4 regions of the Phreatobacter cathodiphilus genome follow, and region 3 is predicted to be linked to each of the others. Evidence: predicted binding sites of a transcription regulator. Region 3 holds the regulator's gene; each other region holds the start of a gene.
The links. Region 3 encodes LexA, which represses DNA repair genes until DNA is damaged. Its sites were predicted from a motif close to TGTTCNNNNTGTGTTCNG; they were not measured.
Positions count from the first base shown of each region.

Region 1: the regulator LexA is predicted to act here: its motif matches at 3,010-3,027, upstream of C6569_RS13460 (ImuA family protein).
Region 2: the regulator LexA is predicted to act here: its motif matches at 2,041-2,058, upstream of C6569_RS21175 (putative DNA modification/repair radical SAM protein).
Region 4: the regulator LexA is predicted to act here: its motif matches at 1,103-1,120, upstream of recA (recombinase RecA).

Region 1 is NZ_CP027668.1:2,781,097-2,785,628, forward strand. It holds gene C6569_RS13440 (hypothetical protein) at 1-108, opposite strand, end outside; gene groL (chaperonin GroEL) at 364-1,992, opposite strand; gene groES (co-chaperone GroES) at 2,049-2,363, opposite strand; gene C6569_RS13455 (usg protein) at 2,624-2,893, shown strand; gene C6569_RS13460 (ImuA family protein) at 3,031-3,828, shown strand; gene C6569_RS13465 (Y-family DNA polymerase) at 3,713-4,532, shown strand, end outside.
Region 2 is NZ_CP027668.1:4,399,696-4,404,227, reverse strand. It holds gene C6569_RS21180 (UdgX family uracil-DNA binding protein) at 1-808, opposite strand, end outside; gene C6569_RS21175 (putative DNA modification/repair radical SAM protein) at 815-2,029, opposite strand; gene ppk2 (polyphosphate kinase 2) at 2,183-3,235, shown strand; gene C6569_RS21165 (Bug family tripartite tricarboxylate transporter substrate binding protein) at 3,336-4,307, shown strand; gene C6569_RS21160 (hypothetical protein) at 4,441-4,532, shown strand, end outside.
Region 3 is NZ_CP027668.1:1,591,176-1,595,707, forward strand. It holds gene moaC (cyclic pyranopterin monophosphate synthase MoaC) at 1-430, shown strand, start outside; gene C6569_RS07760 (molybdopterin molybdotransferase MoeA) at 434-1,636, shown strand; gene lexA (transcriptional repressor LexA) at 1,748-2,440, shown strand; gene C6569_RS07770 (ComEC/Rec2 family competence protein) at 2,447-4,532, opposite strand, start outside.
Region 4 is NZ_CP027668.1:2,129,886-2,134,417, forward strand. It holds gene recA (recombinase RecA) at 1-1,020, opposite strand, end outside; gene C6569_RS10450 (fumarate hydratase) at 1,254-2,882, shown strand; gene C6569_RS10455 (hypothetical protein) at 3,005-3,454, shown strand; gene C6569_RS10460 (hypothetical protein) at 3,459-3,821, shown strand; gene C6569_RS10465 (DUF294 nucleotidyltransferase-like domain-containing protein) at 3,827-4,532, opposite strand, start outside.

The DNA.
Region 1 (4,532 bases), 1.2 Mb from region 3:
ATGCTGCTGCAGCCAGCGGCCGGCGAAATGGCCGAGCACGAGGATCAGGCCATAGCCTCCGAGCAGGGCGCCGATGCGCAGCCATCGCAGCGGCGAAGACGCGGACATGGCTTGCGGGCGCGTGGCGACGTCCTGGCTTTCGATCACTGGCGGCGGCTCCGAACCGGGGCAGAGGGGCTGTCGCGGCGCAGGCCGGAAGCGAGGGGTAAACTGGAACGCGATACCGTTCCTAGAGCAAGGCCATAACAGGGCGGAGACGTGGCGCAGGGCTGCGGCATTTTGCTCCTGCCCGCACCTCCCGCGAAACGAAAGGGCGCCGCGGTCTCCCGCGACGCCCCCGTGTCGGCCTGGCGATGGCCTTCGTCAGAAGTCCATCCCACCGCCCGGCATGGCCGGGGCGGGCGCGTCCTTCTTCGGTTTCTCGGCGACCATGGCCTCGGTGGTGATCAGCAGGCCCGCGACGGACGCCGCGTCCTGGATCGCCGTGCGCACGACCTTGGTCGGATCGATGATGCCGAGGGCGAACATGTCGCCGTAGGTGTCGCCCTGGGCGTCGTAGCCATGGGCGTAGTCGGCCTTGTCGGTGACCTTGCCGACGACGATCGAGCCCTCGACGCCTGCGTTCTCGGCGATCTGGCGGATGGGAGCCTCCAGCGCCTTGCGGACGATGTCGATGCCGGTGCGCTGGTCGTCGTTGGCGCCCTTGAGGCCCTCCAGCGCCTTGGCGGCCCGCAGCAGGGCGACGCCGCCGCCGGGCAGGATGCCTTCCAGCACCGCCGCGCGGGTGGCGTTGAGCGCGTCGTCGACGCGGTCCTTCTTCTCCTTGACCTCGACCTCGGTCGCGCCGCCGACGCGGATCACCGCGACGCCGCCGGCGAGCTTGGCCAGGCGCTCCTGCAGCTTCTCGCGGTCGTAGTCGGAGGTCGTCTCCTCGATCTGCGCCTTGATCTGGGCGACGCGGGCGTCGATGTCCTTCCTGGAGCCGGCGCCGTCGACGATGGTCGTCGCCTCCTTCTCGATGCGGACCTTCTTGGCGCGGCCGAGCATGTTGAGGGTGACGTTCTCCAGCTTGATGCCGAGGTCTTCAGAGATCGCCGTGCCGCCGGTGAGGATGGCGATGTCCTCGAGCATGGCCTTGCGGCGGTCGCCGAAGCCCGGCGCCTTCACTGCCGCGATCTTCAGGCCGCCGCGCAGCTTGTTGACGACGAGGGTGGCGAGAGCCTCGCCCTCCACGTCCTCGGCGACGATCAGCAGCGGCTTGCCGGTCTGCACCACGGCTTCCAGAACGGGGAGCATGGCCTGCAGGCCGGTCAGCTTCTTCTCGTGGATGAGGACGTAGGGGTCCTCGAGCTCGGCCACCATCTTGTCGGTGTTGGTGACGAAATAGGGGGAGAGGTAGCCGCGGTCGAACTGCATGCCCTCGACCACGTCGAGCTCGGTCTCCAGGCTCTTGGCCTCCTCCACCGTGATGACGCCCTCGTTGCCGACCTTCTGCATGGCCTCGGCGATCATTTTGCCGATGGAGGCGTCACCGTTGGCTGAGATGGTGCCGACCTGCGCCACCTCGTCGGACTTCGTCACCTTGCGGGAGTTGCGCTCCAGCTCCTTGGTGACGGTCTCTACCGCGAGGTCGATGCCGCGCTTCAGGTCCATCGGGTTCATGCCCGCGGCGACCGACTTGGCGCCCTCGCGGACGATGGCCTGGGCGAGCACGGTGGCGGTGGTGGTGCCGTCACCGGCCGCGTCGTTCTGCTTGGACGCCACCTCGCGCACCATCTGCGCGCCCATGTTCTCGAACTTGTCGGAAAGCTCGATCTCCTTGGCGACGGTGACGCCGTCCTTGGTGATGCGCGGCGCGCCGAAGCTCTTCTCGATGACGACGTTGCGGCCCTTGGGGCCGAGGGTCACCTTGACCGCATTGGCCAGGATGTCGACGCCGCGGATCATCTTCTCGCGCGCGTCCTGCGAAAACTTCACGTCTTTCGCAGCCATGGTTCCTCACTCCTTGGATTGAGACGTTGAGGGTTGATGGATGGACAAGGCCCCGCTCAGGCGGCCTTCTTCAGGTTCGCCGAAGCCTCGACGATGCCCATGATGTCGCTCTCCTTCATGATCAGGTAGTCGACACCGTCGATCTTCACCTCGGTGCCGGACCACTTGCCGAAGAGCACGACGTCGCCCGCCTTCACGTCCAGCGGCACGAGTTCGCCGCGCTCGTTGCGCCCGCCCGGGCCGACGGCGATCACCTCGCCCTCCTGCGGCTTCTCCTTGGCGGTGTCGGGGATGATGATGCCGCCGCGGGTCTTCTCCTCGGCGTCGATGCGCCGGACGACGACGCGGTCATGCAGTGGCCGAAACTTCATGAGTTCCTCCAGGTCTTGATCATCGCATGTGGATGGGCGGGACCCGATGCGAGGGCCTCGCGTGTCACCACCCGGCGCCTCCGGCATCCCGTCCGGGCGATGAGGTAGGAAAGGGCTTTTGGGCCCGCAAGACCCTGTCAGCACTTTTTTCAGACGAGTGCTAACAGGCTGATTTCAATGATGAAATGGAACTTTTCCCTTGCCTCGGCGCTGATGTTGCGTTGCGATGGGATTCGTCATCCGGCAAAGGAGGTTCACGCATGGCATCGGCAGATTTCGCCCGCCAGATGGAGGGCTACGGGCTGACCACGGCAGGCATTCTCTACCGCCTTCCCGACCACCCGGCCATCCTCCAGGAATATGTCTGGCAGGCCTATGACCTCGCCCCCCGCTTTCCCGAACTGAAGCGCTTCCTCGCCTTCTGGCAGGCCGAGCTGGAGGGCAAGCTCTACCGGGTGACGGTGGCGCACAAGGACCTGATCGGGCCGAGCGAGATGCGCGCCGTGGGAAGCGAGTTCCGCCTGCACTGAAGCCGCCCCGGCAGGGCCCGCGGCCGGCACCGCGGGTCCCCCCGCTCCCGATTGTCCCATTCGCGGCCCGGTTGAATCCCGGCGCCTTGACTCTCCCGCCCAGAGTCTCTCTCTTAGAGAACGAAACAGGAACAATCATGACTGCGCGGCGCGACACCCTCGCGGCGCTGAAGGGCACCCTTGCGCGTCTCGAGCGGGGGGGCCTGCCCTCGGCGTCGCCGCATTTCTCTCTCGGTCCGGCCGGGCTCGACGCCGCGCTGGGCGGCGGGCTGGCGCGGGCGGCTCTCCACGAGGTCTTCGCCGAGAGCCCCTCCCATGGCCCGGCTGCCACCGGCTTCGCCCTCTCCCTGGGGATTCTCGCGGCGCCCTCCGCGCCCGTCGTCTGGATCCGCCAGCGCATGCTCGACCAGGAGTTCGGCCGCCCCTACGGCCACGGCATCGCCGCCCTCGGCCTCGATCCCGGCCGCCTCGTCCTCGTCCGGGCGAAGGACGCGGAGGCGGCACTGAAGGCGACCCACGACGCCGCCCGCTGCGGCGCCGTCGGCGTCGTCATCGCCGAAATCTGGGGCGCGCCGAAGATCCTCGACCTCACCGCCAGCCGACGCTTGTCCATGGCCGCCGCCGAAAGCGGCGTCACCGTCGTCGCCACCCGCACCGGCGCGGAGCCCTCAGCCTCCGCCGCCCAGTCGCGCTGGCAGGTGCGGGGCATGGCCTCGGAGGCGGCGGAGGGCGGCCTGCCGGGCCTGCCGGCCTTCCTCGTCACCCTGCTGCGCCACCGGGCCGGCATTCCTCCCCGCGACTGGCCCATGGAGTGGGATCGTGAACACCGTCGCTTCCGCGAACGGACGGCGCTACCTCGCCGTCTGGATGCCCTTCCTGGCGACCGAACGGTTGCGCCGCAAGCGCCCGCCCTCCCCCTCCGGCGGGCCGGATGAGGCCCCGCTCGTCCTCACCGAGAAGGTGGGGGGTGCCCTGCTCGTCGCCGCGGTGGATGCGAAAGCGCGCGCCCTCGGCCTCGCCCCGGGGCAGAAGCTCGCCGATGCTCGCGCCTGCATCCCTGCCCTGGTGGCGATGGAGCACGACCGCGACGCCGACCAGCGCTTCCTGGAGCGCCTCGCCGACGCCGCCGACCGCTATACGCCGCTGGTGGCGCTGGAGCCGCCCGAGGGCTTCGTGCTCGACATCACCGGCTGCGCCCATCTCTTCGGCGGGGAAGCGGCGCTGCGCAGCGATCTCCTGCGTCGGCTCGCCGGTGCAGGCCTGACGGCGCGCGCCACCATCGCCGGCACGCCGGAGGCTGCCTCCGCCCTTGCGCGCTACGCCACCTGCGAGCGCGTGCCCCCCGGCGGCGAGCGGGACGCGGTGGCGCCCCTGCCCGTCATCGCCCTCGGCATCGACCCCGCCGTCGCCCTGGCCCTGACCCGTGCCGGGCTGAAGACCATCGGCGACCTCGCGGCACGGCCGGGCGACATCCTCGTCGCCCGCTTCGGGGCTGTGCTGACGACCCGGCTGCGTCGCGTCACCGGCCGCGAGGACACCCGCCTGACGCCGCGCCGCGCGGTAGCCGCCTGCATGGTCGAGCGCCGCTTCGCCGAGCCGGTGGGCCGGCGCGAGGACCTGCTCGGCGCCCTCGGCCTCA
Region 2 (4,532 bases), 1.7 Mb from region 3:
GATTGCGTCTCGTCGGCATGGCGGGCTCCCTCTCCATCATGCCGTCAACGCGCGAGAGGGCGGCGCGCACCATGCCAGGGATGGCCGCCGTCTCCGGCATGTTGCGCCAGTATTTCTTCGGCATCTCGGCGCGCATCGCCGTGGTGTTGAGGCGGGCGGGGTTGAAGGTGCTCTCGTAATAGTCGCGCCAGCCCTCCTCGAAACCGTCGCCGGCCGCCGCCTCGTCGCGGGTGGCGGCCGGGCCGAAGACGAGCGCGCCGCCGGTCCAGCTCACCCGGCCCTCGGGGGTGAGGATGGTCCAGTCGAGGCTGCCGAAGCGGTTGCGGAAGAAGGGCGCGGCGGCGGCGAGGATGTGGTGGTCGGGCTCGAACCAGGCGACGAAGCGCTCGCCCTTCGCGGTCTCGACGCGGCGGAAGCGCAGGAAGGCGTGCATCTTGTGGAGGTCGCGGCGGATGGCCTTGCCCATCATGGCGAGGCGGTGGACGAGCGGGTCGCTCATCACCTCGAGCAGCGCCTTCTCGCCGTGGGTGAGGCGCCAGATCAGCCGGTAGAGGAGGCCGAAGCGCTCGGGATCGCGGTGGCAGACGACGAGCTGGACGAGGTCGGCCGCGGCCCGCGGCAGGCTGAGCGGCGGCCCGTCGGGAAGGACCGGCGCGCCGAAGAGATCGGCCGCCCCGCCCTGCGTCCAGACCACCGCCTCCGGCGGGGTCCCGGCGGCGACGAGGCTGCGGGCGGCGGCGCGGAAGCCGTCGAGATCGGCGCCCGGCCCAAGACGGATCTGCACCATGGAGGCGGCGTTCATGAGCATGGCGGGTCAGCCGAAGAGTTCGAGCTGCGCCGGCTTCGGCGCGATGCGGGCGCGCAGGTCCTGCCGGTCGATGAGCCGGGTCGGCCTGTGGTCGGGGGTGACGAGGAAGGGCCGCGCCCGTTTCAGGCCGGGAGTGAGCCGCGCGAGATCGTCGAGCCGCAGCGTGGTGTGGCGGCGCGCGGCGACGATGCGGTCGACGACGCGGGTGCCGAGGCCGGGCACGCGCAACAGCAGCTCGCGATCGGCGGTGTTGACGTCGACGGGAAAGCTTTCCCGGTGCTTGAGCGCCCAGGCGAGCTTCGGGTCGATGTCGAGGTCGAGCATGCCGGCATCGCCCCCGGCCGCCACCTCGTCGACGGAGAAGCCGTAGAAGCGCAGCAGCCAGTCGGCCTGGTAGAGGCGGTGCTCGCGCTGCAGCGGCGGCGCCTTCAGCGGCAGCACCTTGCTCGGCTCGGGGATGGGGCTGAAGGCGGAATAGTAGACGCGGCGCAGGGCGTAGCGGCGGTAGAGCCCGTCGCTGGTTCGCAGCACGCCCTCGTCGGTGGTGGCGTCGGCGCCGACGATCATCTGCGTGCTCTGGCCGGCGGGGGAGAAGCGGCGCTTCTCGGCCTTGGCCTCGACGATGCGCTCGTGCATCTGGCCCATGGCGGCGCGGATGGTGCCGCCGTTCTTCTCCGGCGCCAATTCCTCGAGGCTCTGCTGGCTCGGCAGTTCGAGATTGATCGAGAGGCGGTCGGCCCAGAGCCCGGCCTGCTCGACGAGCCAGGGGCTCGCCTCGGGGATGGTCTTGAGGTGGATGTAGCCGGCGAAGAGGTGGTCGCGGCGCAGGCGCTTCGCCACCTCGATCATCTCCTCCATCGTGTGGTCGGGGTTCTTCACGATGCCGGAGGAGAGGAACAGGCCCTCGATGTAGTTGCGCTTGTAGAAATTGACGGTGAGGTCGACCACCTCCTGCACGGTGAAGCGGGCGCGCCGCACGTTGGAGGAGCGGCGGTTGATGCAATAGGCGCAGTCGTAGAGGCAGTAGTTGGTCAGCAGGATCTTCAGAAGCGAGATGCAGCGCCCGTCCGGCGTGTAGGCGTGGCAGATGCCGGCCCCCGTGGTGGAGCCGAGGCCCTTGGCGCCGGCCGCCCGTTTCGGCGCCCCCGAGGAGGCGCAGGAGGCGTCGTATTTGGCCGCATCGGCGAGGATGCGGAGCTTGGCGGCGACCTTGGTGTCCATGGGACCTCTCGTGTTCCCTTTATGTTCACATCTGCACCATGGCAATTCAAGGGCGGCGGCCTGCCGCAGGCGGCAACGCTTGATCCATGACATGGCAGGGCGCGGCCTTTCGCCGTCTCCTCACCCCACCGCGATACGGGAGGGAGAGCCATGATGCAGGACGCCATTCACCCCGAAGGATCGGCTCCGACGGAGCCGCAGACGGCCGCGGCGCCGCCCGCTCCCGCCGAGATCGCGACCCCGGAGGGCGCGGCGGCCATCGCCCAGGCGGCGGGGGAGACGGAGGCGGAGGCGAAGCCAGGCCGCACGGCCCGCGGCCGCCACCAGCTCGCCCAGATGAAGCGCGACCCGGCGACCATCCGCCGGCTCTTCGAGAGCGGCGAATACCCCTATGTGACGCGCATGGCGGCCAAGCCCTACGAGGCGCACATGGTCCAGCTCCAGCGCGAACTGCTGAAGGCGCAACGCTGGATCGAGGAGACGGGCGAGCGCATCGTCGTGCTGTTCGAGGGTCGCGACGCCGCCGGCAAGGGCGGCACGATCAAGCGCTACATGGAGCATCTCAATCCGCGCACGGCGCGGGTGGTGGCGCTCGCCAAGCCGAGCGAGCGGGAGCGCACGCAATGGTACTTCCAGCGCTATGTCGCCCACCTGCCCTCGGCCGGCGAACTCGCCCTGTTCGATCGCTCCTGGTACAACCGGGCGGGCGTCGAGCGCGTCATGGGCTTCTGCTCGCCCACCGACTATCTCGAATTCATGCGCCAATGCCCGGAGCTCGAGCGCATGCTGACCCGCTCCGGCATCCGCCTGTTCAAATACTGGTTCTCGGTGTCGCGGGAGGAGCAGCGCCTGCGCTTCGAGGCGCGCGAGACCGACCCGCTGAAACAGTGGAAGCTGTCGCCCATCGACCGCGCCTCCCTCGACAAGTGGGACGCCTATACGGAGGCGAAGGAGGCGATGTTCTTCTACACCGACACCGCCGACGCGCCCTGGACCATCGTCAAGTCCGACGACAAGAAGCGGGCGCGCCTCGCCTGCATGCAGCACTTCCTGTCCTCCCTGCCCTATCCGAACAAGGACGCCTCCGTGGCGGTGGCGCCCGATCCGCTGATCGTCGGGTCGACCAGCCACGTCATCGGCCGCGACGGCGGCATTCTCGGCAAGACGGTGCATCCGGAGCTCAGGCGCAGCCCCTCGCCATCCTGATCCCGCAGGGGGGCCATGCGTCGGCTGCCCGGACGGCTTGACGCGGGCCGCCGCGCCATGTGCAGGAAAGCGGCGATACCGCCCCTCTCTGGAGCCCAGCATGAACAGTCTCAGCCGCCGCACGACGCTCGGCCTGATCGCCTCAGGCCTCGCCGCCCCCGCCTTCGCCCAGGCCGACTATCCCTCGCGGCCGGTCACGGTCATCGTCCCGCAGGCCGCGGGCGGGGCCAACGACATCATCGGCCGGCTGGTGTCGGAGAAGCTGTCCGAGGTGATGGGCCAGCGCTTCGTGGTGGAGAATCGCGCGGGTGCCGGCGGCAATCTCGGCTCGCAGGCGGCGGCCCGGTCGACGCCGGACGGCTACACGCTCCTCGTCACCATTTCCGCGAGCCAGGCCATCAACCCGGCGCTCTATGCGCGCACCGGCTTCGACCCGGTGAAGGACTTCGCGCCGGTCTCGCTGCTCGGCACCGTGCCGAACGTGCTGGTGGTCAACCCGTCCTTCGAGGCGAAGACGGTGGCCGACCTCATCCGCATGGCGAAGGAGAAGCCGGGCTTCTACCACTACGCCTCGGCCGGCAACGGCACGCTGAACCACCTGGTCGGCGAGATGCTGAAGTCGCGCGCCGGCATCGACCTCAAGCACATCCCCTATCGCGGCATCGCCCCGGCGCTGTCGGACGTCATCGCCGGCCACGTGCCGATCACCTTCGCCAATCTGCCGGCCGCCATCAGCCAGATCCAGGCCGGCACGGTCAGGGCGCTCGGCGTCTCGACGCTGAAGCGCAACAGCTTCGTGCCCGACGTGCCGACCATCGCCGAGACGGTGCCGGGCTTCGACGCCGAGCTGTGGATCGCCCTCTACGCCATCGCCGGCACGCCGCAGCCGATCATCGACAAGCTGGTGGCCGGCACGCACCGGGCGCTGCAGGCCCCCGACATCAAGGCGAAGTTCGCCCAGCAGGGCGCCGAGGTGGTGACCTCCACCCCCGCCGAGCTGGCGGCCAAGCTCGACGCGGACCTCAAGGTCTGGGCCGAGATCGTCAAGGCGTCGGGTGCCCGCATCGAGTGATCGCCCGGGGCGGGTGAAACAGGGCCGGTGATTCTCCCGTAGATGCTGGGAGCGGGAGAGCGGGATGGTCGCCCGGCGCCTTGCGTCGGCGCCAAGCTCCGTCCGCTCTTTCTGCCCCGGATGAGGAAACGCCATGGCTCCCGTTTCGACCACCCGCCGCACCCTCCTCGCCGGTTTCACCGCCGCGCTGGCCTCCCCCGCCCTGGCGCAGCCGGCAGCGCCGCG
Region 3 (4,532 bases):
CGACGTCTCGGCGAAGCCGGCGACGGAACGCACCGCAGTGGCGGTGGGCCGGGTGGTGATGAAACCCGAGACCCTCGCCATCGTGCGCGCCGGCGACGCCAAGAAGGGCGACGTGCTGGGCACCGCCCGCCTGGCCGGGATCATGGCGGCCAAGCGCACCCATGAGCTCATCCCGCTCTGCCACCCGCTGCTGCTGACCAAGGTGGCCGTGGACTTGACCCCCGACGACGGCCTTCCCGGCGTCCGGGTGAGCGCCACCGTGAAGGTGTCGGGGCAGACTGGCGTCGAGATGGAGGCGCTCACCGCGGTCTCGGTGGCCTGCCTGACGGTCTACGACATGGTCAAGGCGGTCGACCGCGGCATGCGGATCGAGGCGATCCACCTCGTCGAGAAAACCGGCGGCGCCTCCGGCCCCTACAGGGCCCCGTGAGCCATGGCGGGGCTGCTACCCGTCGATGAGGCGCTGGCCCGGGTCCTGGCGGGCGCCGAACCCCTCCCTGAAGAATGGATCGCCGTCGGCGACTGCGACGGCCGCGTTCTGACGCGCGACCTCGTCGCCGGCCGCAGCCAGCCGCCCGAGGACGTCTCCTCCATGGACGGCTACGCGGTGCGCGCCGCGGACCTTCCCGGTCGCCTCGCCGTCATCGGCGAATCGGCGGCCGGCCGGGGCTTTGCGGGACAGATGGCGGCGGGCGAGGCCGTCCGAATCTTCACCGGCGCCGGCGTGCCCGTCGGTGCCGATGCCGTGGTGATGCAGGAGGATGCGGCACGAGAGGGCGACCGTGTCCTGATCGCCGGCACCGCCCGGCCCGGCCAGTTCATCCGCCGCCGCGGGCTCGACTTCACCGAGGGACTGACCGGCCTTGCCGCCGGCACGCTCATGAATCCGCGGCGCCTCGCGCTCGCCGCCGCCATGAACCACGCCATCGTGCCCGTGCACGGCCGTCCGCGCGTCGCCATCCTGTCGACCGGCGACGAACTGGTGGAGCCGGGAACGGTGCCGGGTCCTGGCCAGATCGTCTCGTCCAACGCCCTCGCCATCGCCGCCGTCGTCCGCCGGGCCGGCGGCGAGCCGACCCTGCTCGGCATTTCCCCCGACCGCCTCGACGCCACGCTCGAGCGCGTGCGCTTCGCCCGGCAGAGCGGTCACCACGTGCTCGTCACCTCCGGCGGCGCCTCGGTGGGCGAATACGACCTGATGCGTGACGTGATCGCCGCGGAAGGCGCCGAACCCGGCTTCTGGAAGATCGCCATGCGCCCCGGCAAGCCGCTGATGATGGCCGATCTCGGAGCCATGCGGCTGCTCGGCCTGCCGGGAAACCCGGTCGCCTCCTTCGTCTGTTCCATGCTCTTCCTGCGGCCGCTCCTGCTGCGCCTCGCCGGCCGCGGCGATTCGGCCGAGGAGCCCGAAGAGGCCGTCCTCGGTGCCGACGTCCCGGCGAACGACCTGAGGGCCGACCACCTCAGGGCGAGCCTCGCGCAGCGCGACGGGCGGCTGGTCGCCACCCCCTTCCCCGTCCAGGATTCCTCCATGATCCGGGTGCTGGCCGAGGCCGAGGCGCTGATCCTGAGGGCGCCGCATGCGCCGGCCGTCGCCGCCGGCTCCCCCTGCCGGATCCTGCGGCTCGATCGCTAGGCGGCGCCTTTACCGGATCTCAACGGTTGCGGAACACATAAAGAACAGATAGTGATTGTTCATGATCTGTTCGGTTGAGTCGGCCGACGGCACTGCAGGGGACGGGAACCGATGCTGACGCGCAAGCAACATGAACTTCTCCGCTTCATCCAGGAGCGGCTGAAGGAAAGCGGCGTGCCCCCCTCCTTCGACGAGATGAAGGAGGCGCTGGACCTCAAGTCGAAATCCGGCATCCACCGGCTGATCACGGCGCTGGAGGAGCGTGGGTTCATTCGCCGGCTACCGAATCGGGCCCGCGCCCTCGAGGTGATTCGCCAGCCGGAGCAGTCCGCTGGTCCGGCCCGCGGCAAGTTCTCCCCGAGCGTCATCGAGGGCTCCCTCGGCCGCGTCCGGCCGCCGGCTCAGGACGACGACGTGGCCATGCCCGTCGCCGTGCCGCTGATGGGCCGCATCGCCGCGGGCGTGCCGCGGGAAGCCATCGAACAGCGTATGTCCACGGTGTCGGTCCCGCCGGAAATGCTGGCGCGCGGCGAGCACTATGCCCTTGAGGTGCGTGGTGATTCGATGATCGAGGCCGGCATCCTGGAGGGCGATCTGGCGCTCATCCGCAAGGGCGACAGCGCCGAGACCGGCGACATCGTCGTCGCCCTGATCGACGACGAGGAGGCGACGCTGAAGCGGCTGCGCAAGCGCGGCACCTCCATCGCGCTGGAGGCCGCCAACCCCGCTTACGAGACCCGCGTCCTCGGGCCTGACCGGGTGCAGATCCAGGGCAAGCTGGTGGGCCTCATCCGCCGCTACTGAGCCCTTTTACTGAGCCGGCTCCACATCATCCTCGATCTCGTCCGTTGCCGACGCCTTCTGCGTCGCGGGCGGAGTGCGCGCCGGGGCCCTGACGAGCACCGGGGTGGTTCCGGGCGGACGCGGCCGGAACCACGGCCTGTCGGTGCCGTCCGGCCGGGCCGCCTCGACGCGCAAGGCCCCGGCGTTCTCGTGGAGGCGCACGGCCCCGGTGCGGGCGATGGCGCGCAGGTCGACGATCACCGCCGCGCAGGCCTCCGGCGGATCGTGCCGCGTGACGACGATGCGCGCCTCGCGGCAATCGTCGGCGAGCGCGTCCGGGTGGCGCGGCACGGCGATCCGCCCTCCCCCCGCCAGCGGCATGGCACAGCCGAGCGGATCGCAGCGAACGCCCTGCTGCAGGCTCTCGTCCACCGCGCTGCGGCCGTCCGCCTCGGCGGTGAGCCATCGCTGGACGGCGAAGCGGTTGCCGCGGGCGGAAACGACCCGTAACCGCCCGTCCGGCGCACGGGCGGCGACCGTCGCCCCCTCGGCGTCGACCAGGATCAGCGGACGCTGCCCCGCCGGGGCGAGGGCGAGGCCCAGCGCGACGAACGGCAGGCCGAGCCAGCGCAGCGGCGTCGACAGCAAGGCGACCACGATGAAGCCCGCCGACAGGACCAGCAGCCCGGACGGCGCCAGCGACGGCACGATGACGCGGCCGCCGGGCCAGGACGCCACCCATTCCCCCGAGCGGACGAAGAGGTCGATGCCGAGCCCGGCCAGGGCCCAGACCGGCCGGTCCCAGCCGAAGGGCCAGAGCAGCAGCGCGAGGATCTGCAGCGGCATGACGAAGAACTCGATGATCGGCGCGCCGATGAGGTTGCCCGCCACGCCGTAGAGATGGACCGTGTTGAAGTGGAAGGCCGCATAGGGCGTGGTCGCCAGCGATGCGACGAAGGAGCTCGCGGCGAGGCCGATGATGCCGTTGGTGACGATGAGCAGAGACCGCCCCCATCCCGCCGGATCGCCCGAATGGCGCTCGGCCCAGGGCCGCAGGGTGACATAGCCGGAGACGAGGGCGAGCGTCGCGGCGAAGGACATCTGGAAGCTCGGCCCCAGCAGGCTTTCCGGCGCGATGGCGAGGACCGCGAGGGCGGCCAGCGCCAGGGTGCGCAGTGTCAGCGCCCCGCGGTCCAGGGCGACGCCCACCAGCACCACCGCGATCATGATCCAGGAGCGCTGGGTCGCCACCTCCGCTCCCGAGATCACCAGATAGGCCGTGGCGACGGCGAGCGCCGCCAGCGCCGCCCAGGCCTTGACGTGGCGCCTCAGCGTCAGCGCCGGGACGAGGGCCAGCCCGCCGCGGACGAGGGCGAAGACCAGCGCCGCCACCAGCGCCATGTGGAAGCCGGATATCGACAGGATGTGGTAGGTGCCGGCCGCCCGCATGGCCTCGTTGATGCCCTCGGGAATGCCGTCGCGCCGGCCGGTCACGAGGGCGTCGGCGATGGCGCCGGACGTCCCGGGTATGGCGGCGCGGATACGCTCGCTGATGGCGCTGCGCATCCGCTCGTGAGCGGCCCGCAGCCGCACGCCGAGCGGCTGCTCGGAGGTCAGTGTCGCCGCCGTCACGGGGCCGACCACGAAACCGCTCGCGCCGAGACCCATGAAATAGGCGTCGCGGCCGAAATCATACTGGCCCGGAGCCGCGGGATCGGCTGGCGGCCTGAGCCGCGCCGTCAGCGCCACCGGCTGGCCCGGCACCGCCGTGGTGCGGGTGCGGCTGGTGACGCGGATGCGCTGGGGGCTCCGCTCCGGCGCCGGGCTGACGGTGACGACCCGCAGCGTCAGCCGGTCGCCGGCCTCGCGCCGCTCCACCCCCTCCACCCAGGCCTCGATGCGCAGCAACCCGGTTTCCGCGGCGAGCACGGGATGGGCCATCAGGCGCGTCTTCACCGTTCCCGCCGCAAAGCCCCAGACGACGGCGGCGAGCCCCGTCGCGACGAGGAAGGCGCGGTAGCGATGGCGCAGCCGCATCGCCAGGAGCGCGAGAGCCGCGGCGAGCCCGAGCGGCGCCGCCAGCGACGGTTCCTCGGGCGCCGCGAAATAGAGG
Region 4 (4,532 bases), 540 kb from region 3:
GAGTCCGGCGTTCTGCCGGATCGCCGCCTCGATCTTGGCCGCCATGTCCGGGTTCTGCTTGAGGAAGGTCTTGGCGTTCTCGCGGCCCTGGCCGACCCGCTGGCTGTCGTAGGAGAACCAGGCGCCGGACTTCTCCACCACGCCGGCCTTGACCCCGAGGTCGATGAGTTCGCCCATCTTGGACACGCCCTCGCCGTACATGATGTCGAACTCGACCTGCTTGAAGGGCGGGGCCAGCTTGTTCTTCACCACCTTCACGCGGGTCTGGTTGCCGACCACCTCCTCGCGGTCCTTGATGGCACCGATGCGGCGGATGTCGAGGCGCATGGAGGCGTAGAACTTCAGTGCGTTGCCGCCGGTGGTCACCTCCGGCGAGCCGTACATGACGCCGATCTTCATGCGGATCTGGTTGATGAAGATCACCATGGTCTTCGACTTGGAGATGGAGGCGGTGAGCTTGCGCAGCGCCTGGCTCATCAGGCGGGCCTGCATGCCCGGCTGATTGTCGCCCATCTCGCCCTCGAGCTCGGCCCTGGGGGTGAGCGCCGCCACCGAATCGACCACCACCACGTCGATGGCGCCCGAGCGCACCAGCGTGTCGCAGATCTCCAGCGCCTGCTCGCCGGCGTCCGGCTGCGAGATCAGGAGGTCGTCGAGATTGACACCGAGCTTGCGGGCATAGACCGGGTCGAGCGCGTGCTCCGCGTCGATGAAGGCGCAGACCCCGCCGGTCTTCTGCGCTTCCGCGATGGTGTGCAGCGCCAGCGTCGTCTTGCCCGAGGATTCCGGCCCGTAGATCTCGACCACGCGGCCGCGCGGCATGCCGCCAATGCCCAGCGCGATGTCGAGACCGAGCGAGCCGGTCGAGATCGCCTCGATCTCGATCAGCTTCTCGTTCTTGCCGAGCCGCATGATGGAGCCCTTGCCGAAGGCGCGCTCGATCTGGGAGAGAGCGGCGTCCAGCGCCTTGGTCTTGTCCATGGATGAACCTTCGACGAGTCGCAGTGCGGCCTGACTCATGGCGGTAGCTCCCCTGTGCTGGCAAGGCCTGATGGCCGAAACCCCTGTGAAATCGACCGTACACGGTTTGTTCTGGTCTTCAAGTTCTTTTTTTGTTCCCCTCTCCTCTGCTGCCACAGCCTGGCAGCAGCCTCCTACCCTGGAACACCTTCAAACTGGTCTGCCGATGGCGTAAAGGAGGGCCGTCTCCTCGGCCGGCCCTTCGTCCCGGCCCCATCGACGGATCTCGCCCGATGAACGCTCCGCTCGCCGCCGGCTCCTACTCGCTCTTTCCCCTGGCGAAGGACGAGACGCCCTACCGCAAGCTGACCTCGGAGGGCGTCCGGGTCGAGAGCGTCCTCGGCCGGGAGGTCGTGGTGGTCGACCGCGAGGCGATCCGGCTCCTGTCGGAACAGGCCTTCGTCGACATCAACCACCTGCTGCGGCCGGGCCACCTCGCCCAGCTCCGCCGCATCCTCGACGATCCCGAGGCGACGGCGAACGACAGGTTCGTCGCCTACGACCTCTTGAAGAACGCCAACATCGCCGCCGGCGGGGTGCTGCCCATGTGCCAGGACACCGGCACGGCCATCATCATGGGCAAGAAGGGGCGCCTCGTCTGGACCGAGGGCGACGACGAGGCGGCGCTCGGCCAGGGCGTGCTCGACGCCTACGCCAAGAAGAACCTGCGCTATTCGCAGGTGGCGCCCATCTCCATGTTCGAGGAGAGGAACACCCGCAACAACCTCCCCGCCCAGATCGAGATCCATGCGGAGGGCGAGGACGCCTACAAGTTCCTGTTCATGGCCAAGGGCGGCGGCTCGGCCAACAAGAGCTTCCTGTTCCAGGCGCCGCCCTCCATCCTCACCCACGAGCGGATGATCAAGTTCCTCCACGAGAAGATCCTGACGCTCGGCACCGCCGCCTGCCCGCCCTACCACCTCGCCATCGTCATCGGCGGCCTCTCCGCCGAGCACACGATGAAGACGGCCAAGCTCGCCTCCGCCCGCTACCTCGACGGCCTGCCGACGGCGGGCTCGGAGTTCGCCCATGCCTTCCGCGACGTCGGCATGGAGGCCGAGATCCACAAGCTGACCCAGGCCATGGGCGTCGGCGCCCAGTTCGGCGGCAAGTATTTCTGCCACGACGTGCGCGTCATCCGCATGCCGCGCCACGGCGCCTCCCTCCCCATCGCCATCGCGGTGTCCTGCTCGGCGGACCGACAGGCCCTCGGCAAGATCACCCGCGACGGCGTCTTCCTCGAGGAGCTGGAGCATCATCCCGCCCAGTACCTGCCGGAGATCGACGAGGGGGCGCTCGGCGGCGAGGTCGTGAAGATCGACCTGACCCGGCCGATGGTGGAGATCCTCGAGACGCTGTCGAAGCACCCGATCAAGACGCGCGTCTCGCTCACCGGGCCGATGATCGTCGCCCGCGACGCCGCCCACGCCAAGATCCGCGAGCGGCTCGACCGCGGCGAGCCCATGCCGGACTATTTCAGGAACCACCCGGTCTATTACGCCGGCCCGGCCAAGACCCCGGCGGGCTACGCCTCGGGCTCCTTCGGCCCGACCACGGCCGGCCGCATGGACGGCTTCGTCGACCAGTTCCAGGCCGCCGGCGGCTCGATGGTCATGCTGGCCAAGGGCAACCGCTCCCGCGAGGTGCGCGAGGCCTGCGCCAAGCACGGCGGCTTCTACCTCGGCTCCATCGGCGGACCTGCCGCCCGCCTCGCCCAGGACTGCATCCGCAAGGTCGAGGTGCTGGAATATCCCGAGCTCGGCATGGAGGCGATCTGGAAGATCGAGGTCGAGGACTTCCCCGCCTTCATCGTCGTCGACGACAAGGGCAACGACTTCTTCAAGGAACTCAACCTCGGCTGAGCTGTTGTTGCGGCGAAGGGTCGCGAGCCCGCTGTTTCCACACGGAAACATCCGGCCTCGCGGCTGAAATCCCCACGAAACGGGCGCGGTTCATTCCTGCCGCCATCCCGGAGGGAATCGCCATGCGCACCTCGCACGTCACCGTCGCCACCACCCGCACCGCCAGCGCCGACGCCCATTCGCTCGCCCTGATCGCCTCCTCGCTGGTCGCCGCCACCGCCATTGCCTTCTGCGCCATGGTCGTGACTGCCTGGCCGGCCCGCGCCGGCGGCGTGCCCGCCCCCGTCCAGATGGCCGGCCTCGCCACCATGCCGCAGGCCGCCGCTCCGTGCGGCGAGCGCCTCGCCGGCGCCGAGGCCGAGATCAACCGCAGCCTCGTCGCCGTCGAGCGGCTGCAGGAGGCCGACATGGCCGCCCAGTGCCCGGCGATCCGCGGCCACCTCGTCTCGCTGAACCGCGCCGTCGACACGGTGGAGAGCTGCGTCGCCGGCCCGGAGCGAGCCCAGAAGGTCGGCTTCTTCCGCCAGTCCCTCGCCGAGTGGCGCGGCGTCATCGCCCACGGCTGCCGCTGATCCCATGCGCCTCGCACTCGCTGTGGTCCTCGCGGTCGTCGCCGCGGGGCCTTCGCTCGCCGCCAAGGGGCCGGGCGCGCCGTTCCTTCCCGTCCAGCGCGTCGCGCCGCAGGACACCGGCCGTTGCGAGGCCGATCTGGTTCTGACCGACATCCGCCTGCGCCAGGCCACCGAACGGCTGTCCGCCACGGCCCGCGCGCCGATGGCAGAGCGCTGCGGCGTCTTCCGCGAGCATGTCCGGGTGATGCGGCGCGCCACCGACGTCTTCCGTCGCTGCACCCCGGGCCATCACGGCCGCGAGAACGTCGCCCACATGCAGGGTTCCATCGTCGACTGGCAGGAGATCATAGCCCGCAACTGCCGGTGAGGCCGTCAGGCCTGGAACAGGAGATCCCTCACCGTCTGGCCCACATGGGCGAGGTTGCCGACGGCCGCCTTCAGCCGCGCCTGCCCGGCCTTGCCGAGGATGGCGGGATCGACCCGGCTCCCCGGCGGGCGGCCGGCCGCGAGGTCGATGATCTGCTGGCGCAGGATGGCGTCGAGAAGGACGCCATGGGCGTCGAGCCAGCGCTCCAGGTCCTCGGCGGCGCCGATCGTCTTCTCGCGCAGCGCGGCGATCCGCTCCCGCGTCGAGCGCCGGCGAATGTCGTGGCGCAGCGCCAGACAGCGCGCCGCCGCCACCACCGGAAACAGCCCGCCGAGCTTCAGGTCGACGCGTCCCTCGGTGAGGCGGAAGCCGCCGAACAGGGTCAGCGGCGGCCGGTGTGCGCCGATCTGCTCGGCCAGCAGCTTGGCGAGCATCGGCGCCGCGTGGGCCGCCGCATAGGCCTCGTCGAACAGCGCCTCCGCCAGCCGTGTGTCGCCATGCACGGCGCGGAAATCGAAGAAGATGTCGACGGCCAGCAGGTCCTCCGGCCGCGTCCGCCCGATCCAGTCGGCGATCCGGCCGCGCCAATCCTCGATGGAGCCGCGGAAGCCGGGGTTGCGGGCCATGACGCCGCCCTTGCAATAGGCGACGCCGGCCGCGTCGAGGATGTCGGCCATATGGGCGCCGAAGCGGGCGAACCAGCGGTCGGCG